Regions from separate parts of the Phyllobacterium sp. TAF24 genome, predicted to be linked through region 2. Evidence: predicted binding sites of a transcription regulator. Region 2 holds the regulator's gene; the other holds the start of a gene.
What was found. The regulator LexA, encoded in region 2, represses DNA repair genes until DNA is damaged. The targets are predictions, from matches to a motif close to TGTTCNNNNTGTGTTCNG.

Region 1: a site for LexA is predicted at 3,478-3,495, ahead of AB4Y96_RS10220 (ATP-dependent helicase). Genes of this name have one in related genera too.

What each region holds. Positions count from the first base shown of each region.
Region 1 covers NZ_JBFRDN010000009.1:85,164-90,423, forward strand. Annotated here, with positions in the region: gene AB4Y96_RS10220 (ATP-dependent helicase) at 992-3,433, opposite strand; gene AB4Y96_RS10225 (glucose/quinate/shikimate family membrane-bound PQQ-dependent dehydrogenase) at 3,679-5,260, shown strand, end outside.
Region 2 covers NZ_JBFRDN010000016.1:21,458-26,717, reverse strand. Annotated here, with positions in the region: gene gltX (glutamate--tRNA ligase) at 1-458, opposite strand, end outside; gene AB4Y96_RS14895 (ComEC/Rec2 family competence protein) at 571-3,039, shown strand; gene lexA (transcriptional repressor LexA) at 3,033-3,752, opposite strand; gene AB4Y96_RS14885 (tetratricopeptide repeat protein) at 4,089-5,260, shown strand, end outside.

The DNA of each region.
Region 1 (5,260 bases), on a different contig from region 2:
ACCTCGGGCTTGACCCGAGGACCCATGTTGATAACTGCTGAGTATCGGTTTCGTTTATTCTCCTTAGCCGTGGGTCCTCGGGTCAAGCCCGAGGATGACAGTGGGGTAGGTTGCGGGTGGGGTAGATTGCGGTAGGGTGGGTTGCTGGGGAGTGAAGTTCTGCAATGGTGAAGATTAGTTTTGCAACCAGCCCCCCTCATCCTGAGCTTGTCGAAGGGCGCAACAACGGTTTTGCAAATTTCCCTCGTTACCACGCCCGCTTTTGCGTCTGGCTATTGAAAGGTGGGAAAGACGGGCGATCCAAAGAGGAACGCGGAAGTCTTGGTATTAGTAGTGTAGTCATGCGTTCCCCGGAGATTTTCCTGTTTGAACCAAGAAAATAACCGGATCACCCGTCCCGATGACTGTTTTACCCTTGTGAGATAAAACCTTTCCCCTGCGGCTGGGTTCTCCCCGCAGATGAAATCACCGATCCTTTCCTGACTTCAGAAGGTTTCCGGAGCATTCCCGCCGGAAAGGACACCATCAGAATAAGCGAGGTGGGATGGTGTTGGATAAGTTGGTGTGATTTTTTTGAGAATTAGTGGTTGCAGTAACATTGTTGGTGGTTCGACAGGCTCACCATGAGGGAGAGAGGTGGGTTGCAGGGAGCCAAGTTCTGCAACCTTTGTGAAGTGCAACATTGGTGATGTGAAATCTCTGCGATTAGCGTTGCATCCACCCAAGTCCCTCATGGTGAGCCTGTCGAACCACGGCGGCATTCACCCCCTCTGTCCTGTCGGACATCTCCCCCACAAGGGGGGAGATCAGCCATCACTACCGCCTTTGCACAATCTGAAACTTTTCCTGTTGTGCAAAAGCGTTCATGTCAATGTGATCTCCCCCCTTGTGGGGGAGATGTCCGACAGGACAGAGGGGGGTGAATACTTGCCAACACTTCCAAGTTGGTGCCGCTACACGCCCAGACCTGCGGTCCGTCATGAACGTTGGCTCAAATCTGCTTTACAAAACTATCCAGCACGCGTTTTTGACCGGCCTTGTCAAAATCGATGGTCAGTTTGTTGCCTTCGATTGACGACACATTGCCGTTGCCGAACTTGATGTGGAAAACCCGGTCGCCGACATCGAAATTCGATGGGGTTTCGCTGACGGATTTGGCCACCAGTTCGCCGTCGATCATGCGGCCCTTGACCGAGCCGCGTCCGGCGCCGTGGCCGGAATCCGTTTCGCCGTAACCGATGCGCTCGACCTTTGAGCCGGAGCGCGAGCCCCAATTGTTGCGCGTGGCATCGGAGCGGTTTTGCTGGGCGCGTTGCCAGCCGGGGGTGGAATAAGTGTTTTCAAACGGGTCGGCTCGGTCAAAACGCGACTGGCCATAACCGCCGCCGGAGCCGTAACCGCCATAGGAATTACCAGTCGCGACAACCTCGACATGCGCTTCCGGCAGTTCTTCGAGAAAACGCGACGGGATTGTCGATTGCCACAGGCCATGAATGCGCCGGTTGGAGACGAACCAGATATGCAGGTTTTTCTTGGCGCGGGTTACGCCGACATAGGCGAGCCGCCGCTCTTCCTCAAGGCCGGAACGCCCGCCCTCATCCAGCGCACGCTGATGCGGGAAAAGACCTTCCTCCCAGCCGGGAAGGAACACGGTTTCAAACTCAAGCCCCTTGGCCGAATGCAGCGTCATGATATTGACGGCATCGAGATTTTCGTTCTGCTCGGCATCCATGACCAGCGCCACATGCTCGAGGAAGGAGCGCAGGGACTCGTACTCCTCCATGGAGCGGATGAGTTCTTTCAGGTTTTCCAGCCGCCCCGGTGCTTCGGCCGAACGATCCGCCTGCCACATGGCCGTATAGCCTGACTCATCGAGAATCATTTCCGCCAATTGCGTGTGCGGCGTAGAATCAATCAGGGATTGCCAGCGGTGGAAATTCTCCACCACTTCGCGCAGGGCGGAGCGGGGTTTGGGTTTCAACTCTTCCGTCTGCACCAGATCGGCAGCGGCATCCAGCATGCCAATATCGCGGGCGCGGGCATAATCATGCACCTGCCGGATCGCTGCTTCACCCAGACCGCGTTTGGGGGTGTTGACGATGCGCTCCAGCGCCAGATCATCAGATCCTTGCGCGACAACGCGGAAATAGGCGAGGGCATCGCGGATTTCGAGCCGTTCATAGAAACGCGGACCGCCAACGACGCGGTAATTCAGGCCAAGGGTAACAAAACGGTCTTCGAACTCGCGCATCTGGAAGGAGGCGCGCACGAGGATCGCCATATTATTGAGCTTGTGACCCTTGCGCTGCGCCTGTTCGATTTCCTCGCCGACGGCGCGGGCTTCCTCTTCGGAATCCCATGCGGCGTGGACATTCACCTTGGCGTCTTCGGGGTTTGCCGCATCGGTAAACAGGGTTTTGCCGAGGCGGCCTTCATTGTGGGAAATCAGGAACGAGGCTGCGCCAAGAATATGTGCCGTCGAGCGGTAATTGCGCTCCAGACGGATCACGACGGCGCCGGGAAAATCCTTTTCGAAGCGCAGGATATTGTCGACTTCGGCACCGCGCCAGCCATAGATCGACTGATCGTCATCGCCAACGCAGCAGACATTCTTTGAGCCCTGTGAAATCAGGCGCAGCCACATATATTGGGCGGTGTTGGTGTCCTGATACTCGTCCACGAGGATATAACGGAATTTTGCGTGATATTCCTTGAGCACATCCGGATAGGCGCGGAACATACGGATGGGATGGCAGAGCAGATCGCCGAAATCGCAGGCGTTGAGGGTTTTCAGGCGGTTCTGATAGGCGGTGTAAAGCTCGCGGCCCTTGCCATTGGCAAAGGCGCGGGCATCGCCTTCAGGGATTTCCGTGGGACCGAGGCCCTTGTTCTTCCAGCCATCAATCATCAGCGCGAACTGTTTGGCGGGCCAGCGCTTGTCATCCAGCCCTTCGGCCTGAATGATCTGTTTGATCAGGCGGATGACATCATCCGTGTCGAGAATGGTAAAATCAGAGCGTAGACCGACCAGTTCCGCATGGCGGCGCAAAAGCTTGACGCCGATCGAGTGGAATGTGCCGAGCCATGGGATGCCTTCCACCGCACCGCCGACGAGAACGCCGATGCGCTCTTTCATCTCGCGCGCCGCCTTGTTGGTGAAGGTCACCGCAAGGATCTGACTGGGATAGGCTTTGCCGAGCGACAGGATATGGGCGATGCGTGAGGTCAGGACCCGCGTCTTGCCCGTGCCTGCACCGGCCAGAACCAGCACGGGACCTTCAGTGGTTTCAACCGCAAGGCGCTGTTCGGGGTTGAGGCCATTGAGGTAAGGCGGCATGCCGCGCGCCTGCATGGCGCGTGCAGCTATGCCCGAGGGCTGGCGAGGCGCATCAGGTTCGTCGAAAAACGGAATATCGTCTGGCAATCCGGACATTTGTCTCCAATGTAGTGATTCGGCACCAAAAAACTAGGTCAATGCGATACAAAGCAAGAACATACAGCATTTACCTGATTGTTTCCCCTGAAACTTGCGATTGAAAAATTCAATCATCGATATTGCACCGGTTTGAATTAAGGCATACGCCTTAGTGATTAAGAGGAATCTGGCAGCCGATGGCCCGTTCGCAGCCTCATGTCAGGACCATTCGATCTTGATTGAGCTTGGAAAGGACCCCTACCATGGCAATCACTCTAACGGCTCTCCTTTTTCTCATTATTGCGGCTGCCCTTGGTGGGGGCGGTGTCTGGCTCGCCGCTCTTGGCGGCAGCTGGTATTACATCATCGCGGCTCTTGCCTTTCTTCTCACCTCCATTCTCTTGTTCCGAAGGCGACCCTCCGCCTTGCTCGTTTATGCGGTGCTGGTAATCGGCACGCTTGGCTGGGCAATCTGGGAAATCGGGTTTGACTGGTGGCAGCTTGCACCGCGCGGCGGTGTGATTATTCTCCTCGCGCTCTGGTTGCTGACCCCATGGGTGCGCGGCAAACTTGTGCGGGCAGGCGGTGAAAGTTCGGCAGCCGGTAGTGCTGCGCTGTTTGTGACGGTTCTGGTAGCGCTTGGTGTTGCCGGTTATTCCATGACGCAGGACCCGCTTGATCTCGCGGGCCAGCTCAGCAAGGAGGCGGTCGTTACAGAGCCGGATCTTGGCGGTGTGCCCAATGATGACTGGCATTATTATGGCCGCAGCCTTTACGGCCAGCGCTATTCGCCGCTGAAGCAGATCACGCCTGATAATGTCGCCAATCTGCAGGTGGCATGGACCTATCAGACCGGCGATGTGCGCCGTTCGACTGATGTGCCTGAGACGACCTATCAGGTCACGCCGCTCAAAGTGCGTGATACGCTTTATATATGCACACCGCACAATTTCGTCATTGCGCTGGATGCGGCAAGCGGCAAGGAAAAATGGCGCTTTGATCCGCAGGTGAAGGACAATAATGACCGGCAGCATCAGACCTGCCGCGGTGTTTCCTATTATGCGGATACGGCGATTGCCGCCGGTCAGCCCTGTGCAGAGCGGGTTTATATGCCAACCGCCGATGCACGGTTGATTGCGCTTGATGCGGCCAATGGCCAGGTTTGTCCGGCTTTTGGCGACAAGGGCACCGTGCATCTTGAAAACGGCATGCCCTATAATCCAGCCGGTTATTACTATTCCACCTCGCCGCCGGTTATTGCCGCGGGCAAGATTATTGTCGGCGGCGCAGTCAATGATAATTACTCCATCCACGAGCAGTCAGGCGTTATTCGCGCCTTCGATATCAACACCGGTGCGCTGGTGTGGAACTGGGATTCCGGTAATCCTGATGTGACGACGCCGCTGCCGGAAGGGCAGAAATATACGGCCAATTCCCCCAATAGCTGGTCAATTTCCAGTGCCGATGAAAAACTCGGACTGCTCTATGTGCCGCTCGGCAACCAGACGCCCGATCAGCTTGGGGCAGGGCGTTCGGCCAATGTGGAGAAATTCTCGTCGTCCATTGTGGCGCTTGATTTGAACAGCGGCCAGCTGCGTTGGGTGCGCCAGACTGTGCATCATGATCTGTGGGACATGGATGTGCCCTCGCAGCCAAGTCTTGTCGATGTGAATACGGCAACCGGCACGGTTCCGGCGCTGGTTGGTCCGACAAAGCAGGGTGATCTTTATGTGCTCGACCGGCGTTCGGGTGAGCCGATCATTCCTGTCGAGGAAGTGCCTGCACCGGGCGGTGCTATCGAGGGCGATCACACATCGCCGACGCAGCCGGTTTCGGGCCTGACCT
Region 2 (5,260 bases):
GTTTCGCCCTCTTGCGGCGCCTTGATGCGGATAACCGGCTTGACGCCTTCAGGGGCTTCCTTTGGGTCGCGATCGCGCCAGCGGCCATCATAGCGGGGCGGACGGCCCTCGGCGCGGGCTTTCTCACGCATTTCCTCAAGCTCGGCCTGTGAAGCATAGCAATAATAGGCTTTGCCCTTGGCAACCAGCTCTTCGGCGACTTCGCGGTGGCGCGGCGCACGCTCATATTGCGAGATCGCATCGCCATCCCATTCGAGACCGAGCCACTTCAGGCCATCGAGAATAGCTGTCACCGCCGCTTCCGATGAGCGTTCGCGATCCGTATCCTCGATGCGCAGCAGCATCTTGCCGCCCGTATGCTTGGCATAGAGCCAGTTAAACAGGGCCGTGCGGGCACCACCAATATGGAGGTAACCGGTCGGGGAGGGTGCAAAACGGGTAACAACGGGTGATGACATAAGTACTCCAGCGGAGGCTTTGGCTATTAGCCTAACATCCAATCGATTTGATCTGGCGTTGATGTAGCATAGGAGCGCTGCTGTGCAAGGGCATTGGCAGATTTGGAGGCAAATGCGGCGCCCTGTCACCAGTACACAAACGAGTGAACGGCACTTTTTTGATCGCCCAGCGGTCGATGAGCCCGATTTTGCGACTCAAATACCCCAAGACGAGCCTGATTTTCCCGAGCGGGGCAATCTTGTTGCAAAGATACGCCGCGCTGTGGCTGCCGGATGGCATTGGGTTCGGAAAATACCATCGCGCGTTCTTCTTGCATTCAGCCGGGAATATGATCGGGGCAATTTCTTTCTGTTTGTACCTGTCTTTGCCGGTGGCGGCGCTGTTCTCTATTTCAGCCTGCCAACAGAACCCAGACTGAGTGCCATTCTCTTTGGATTGACCGCATTGTCAGGGCTAAAACTTCTGGCTGTGAACCGGCGCTTGGTAAGTCTCTGCCTGACCATCGTGCTGTGCATCGTCGCCGGCATGCTGTGCGCCAAGTTTGAAACCATGCGCCTTGATACAACTATGCTTGGCTCAAGCATTACCACCCGTTTGACCGGCCGCATTGTGGCCATCAGTCGGCCCGAGCGTGGCGGCTGGCGGTTGACTATGGATGTCATTGCAACCGAACGCCCGCAGCTTCTCTACAGGCCCGAAAGGCTTGTTATATCAGCCCGTTCATTGCCAGCCGATGCCGGGCCGGGCACCAGCCTGCAAGGTCTGGTGCATCTGCGTCCGCAATCGGGGCCTGTACGGCCGGGCAATTATGATTTCGCATTCCATAATTATTACCATGGTGTCGGCGGTAACGGGTTCTTTCTGGGTAAGCCGGAAATTGTATCGCTTACGGAACCTGCCGGGATCGCCGACAAGATATTGCTGATGGTGGCGGGCATGCGCCAGCAACTCACCAACCATATTCAGCATCAGATCAAGGGCGAGCCGGGCGCAATTGCTGCATCGCAGATCACCGGACAGCGTGACGGCATCAGTGAGGCGACGAACAATGCCATGCGGCTCAGCGGCTTGTCGCATGTCCTGTCTATATCCGGGTTCCATATGGCGCTTGTTGCGGCCATCGTCATGGGGTCTTTGCGTGCCTCCTTGGCCTTCTTCCCGGAATTCGCCGCACGATATCCGATCAAGAAGTTTTCAGCCTTTGTCGCGCTGCTGGCCTGCGCATTTTATCTGCTACTCTCTGGTCTCGATGTCGCCGCCCAGCGCAGCTTCGTCATGCTGGCGGTGATACTTATTGCGATGATCGCGGACCGCGCCGCGCTTTCATTGCGCAATGTTGCCTTGGCGGCACTCGTTACAATCGCCATCGCACCACATGAAATCCTGGGACCAAGTTTTCAGATGTCTTATTCGGCCACCGCGGCGCTGATCGCATTCTATGGTTGGTGGTCACCCCGCAAAGCAACCCGGAACAATCGACGCAAACGCCGCAATGGTTTGCTTCTGCAATTGCCGGACAAGATCATCGATCATATCAATGGCATCGCCATGACGTCTTTGGTCGCCGGTTCAGCCAGTGCGATCTTTGCCGTCTATCATTTCAACAATACGGCACCACTGGGTTTGATCGGCAATGCGCTGGCCTTGCCTGTGGTATCCATCCTTGTCATGCCCTTTGCCGTTCTGGCGTTGCTGCTCATGCCTTTCGATATGGACTGGCTACCCTTCCGTGTCATGGAGCGCGGGATTGAACTCTTCACTGTTATTGCCAATCATGTCGCGGCTCTTTCGCCCAGCGGCCATCTCGGTCCAATGCCGCAAGTGAGCCTGCTGTTCCTGAGTGCGGGATTGATTGTCCTCCTGTTCCTGTCGTCATGGCTGCGCCTGTGCAGCCTGCCACTATTGGCCATCGGCGCGCTCGTCATGATGCGCAGCGTACCGCCGGATATTGTCATATCGGAGGATGGCAGACTGGTGGGACTGCGTAATGGCGAAACATTGATGATCAATCGGTCGCAAGGTGGCGCATTCATTCTGAACAACTGGCAGCAAGGTTATGGGCTTGCGCAGATCATCAAACCAGTCAAGGCCAATGCACAAGCTGCAAACGGCATGTTTGAATGCGCAGACAAGCTTTGTACGGCGCGCGAACCCGGCGGGCTCATCATCGCCTATACGGATAAACCGGCGCAAAAGAATGCAGCCTGCAGTGAAGGAAATATTGTCGTGCTGGCCTTTGCGGGGAGGGATGCGGCGTGCACAAATCCCGGCACATTGGTGGTCACATTGCACGATCTTGCTTTGAATGGCGCCGCGGAAATCCGCTTGGGCCCGGTCACACAGGGGCCGGTCACACAGGGGCATGGGGAAGCGATGAATGCTTCCAGGATCGAACAAACATTCGATCAAAGGTTGATCTCAGCCAGCCTGACCTATGCCATTGGACCGCCAGATCGGCCATGGAACACTTACCGTGTTCACTCACGAGCGGCACGCAACATGCCGGAACGTGTACATAAGCCAAAAACAAAAGCGAGCATCCCGAACAGCGGCGAACGGGATGCCGATCCGGATCAGTAACGCCTGATGAGTCCGACGAGTTTACCCTGTACCTGCACGCGATCCGGTCCAAAAATCCGGGTTTCATAGGCAGGATTCGCTGCTTCAAGGGCAATCGATGCTCCTTTGCGACGGAACCGCTTGAGCGTTGCCTCTTCATCATCGACAAGCGCCACGATGATTTCACCGGGGTTGGCCGTATCACCGCGCTTGATAACGACGGTATCGCCATCAAAAATACCCGCTTCGATCATCGAGTCGCCTTTAACTTCAAGCGCATAATGCTCGCCACTGCCGATCATATCCGGCGGAAGGCTCAGCATATGGGTCTGGTTCTGGATGGCGGAAATGGGCACACCGGCAGCAATCCGGCCCATGACAGGAATGCTGACATTGGCAGGCATATCCATGTCGTTGGAAGCACGCGGCTGCGGCTTTGGCGGCGCAACATTGCGCCCGAGACTGCCCTCGATGACGCTTGGCTCGAACTTTCTCTGGGCGTTGAGACCCGGAGCAATGGAGTCTGGCAGGCGCAGGACTTCCAGCGCGCGTGCCCTGTTGGCAAGCCGGCGAATGAAGCCGCGTTCTTCGAGCGCAGTGATCAGCCGGTGAATGCCGGATTTGGAAGCCAGATCCAGCGCATCCTTCATTTCGTCGAAGGATGGCGGGATACCCGTCTCCTTCAGACGCTCATGAATGAAGAGAAGAAGTTCATGTTGTTTACGCGTGAGCATCGGCGATCCTTTAGCAGGGAATCGGAAAAACAAAACCAGAACAAACACTATCTGTTCCAGCATTGTTCTACAAGTGCTTAATATTCCGTTGCATACGCTCGGCGTGATGGTCAACAATTTGCAATTAGCTTCATTCTGGCGCTGATGATCTGTTCAGCAGTTCGTTTCAGTGTCCGTGGGGCATAACGTTTGCCGTGAACAAACACCGCACTGAAAGCCTAGAATCAGCAAAGTTTATACCGCAGCATTTGGTATTGGCTGGATAGGTCGCCAAGTTATATATGATGGGTCTGCCAAATTGAACACATGTGGCGGACCTATGTGTCGGGGGACATTATGAAATCAAACCTTGCGGTGATCTGGCGACAGTCAGTTGGAAGCTTTATGCAATCCATACGCTCAGCTCTGATGATAGGGTTGGTGCTTGCCATATCATCCCCAGCAGTAGCAGGTGGATTAGCGGGTGCAAATAACGATATCGCTGCCGGGAATTACGACAAGGCTTTTTTCAAACTGCAACCGCTGGCTAAGAATGGCGATACTGACGCTCAGTTTACAATCGGTGTCTTGTATGAACGCGGATTAGGGACAGAACAGAATTTTGTATCGGCCGCTGAATGGTACAAAAAAGCCGCAGATGCTGGCGATGCCCGAGCTCAGTATAATCTTGCCTTGTTCTATAACAAAGGATCCGGTGTATCAGCCGATATTCATACAGCATTGGACCTGTTTCGAAAATCAGCTGAACAAGGACTTCCGGAAGCTCAATTTCAGCTGGGAATTATGTATCAAGAAGGTCGAGCCACGCTGCAAGACTTTGTACAGGCGGTCAAATGGTTTCAAAGAGCTGCGGATCGGGGAAATGCCTTCGCGCAACTTAATCTCGGCCTTTATTATTCACGAGGACTCGGCGTATCCCAAGACGAAGTCTATGCGGTGAAATGGTACCGGAAAGCCGCTGATCAAGGAGTGGCCCTGGCGGAGTTTAATCTGGGCCAGCAATATACGAGTGGCAAGGGTCTCCCAAAGGACGACGTGCAAGCTGTCGCATGGTTCGCGCGAGCTGCAGCACAAGGACTCTCTGTGGCACAAAATGAGCTTGGGCGAAGATATGAAAGCGGTACCGGAATAGCTAAGGACGATGAAAAAGCTGTGGAACTATACCGTAAGGCCGCCGAACAAGGATTGGCGATGTCCGAAGCCAACCTCGCACTACATTACTTTTCCGGCCAAGGTGTCACCAAAGACGATGTTTTAGCGCTCAGCTGGTTGAAAAAAGCCGCCGACCAAGGTCTCGCACAAGCTCAAGCCGAACTCGGACTCAGATATATCACTGGCGTCGATATCCCAAAAGATAATGAGCAAGCCGAAGTGTGGTTACGTAAAGCGTCTGATCAGGGATTGGCAATGGCTCAATACAACCTTGGTCTTATGTATTTTCAAGGCGACGGTTTAGCTAAGGATGAGGTCAAAGCCAAGGAACTATGGCAGAAAGCCTCTGCTCAAGA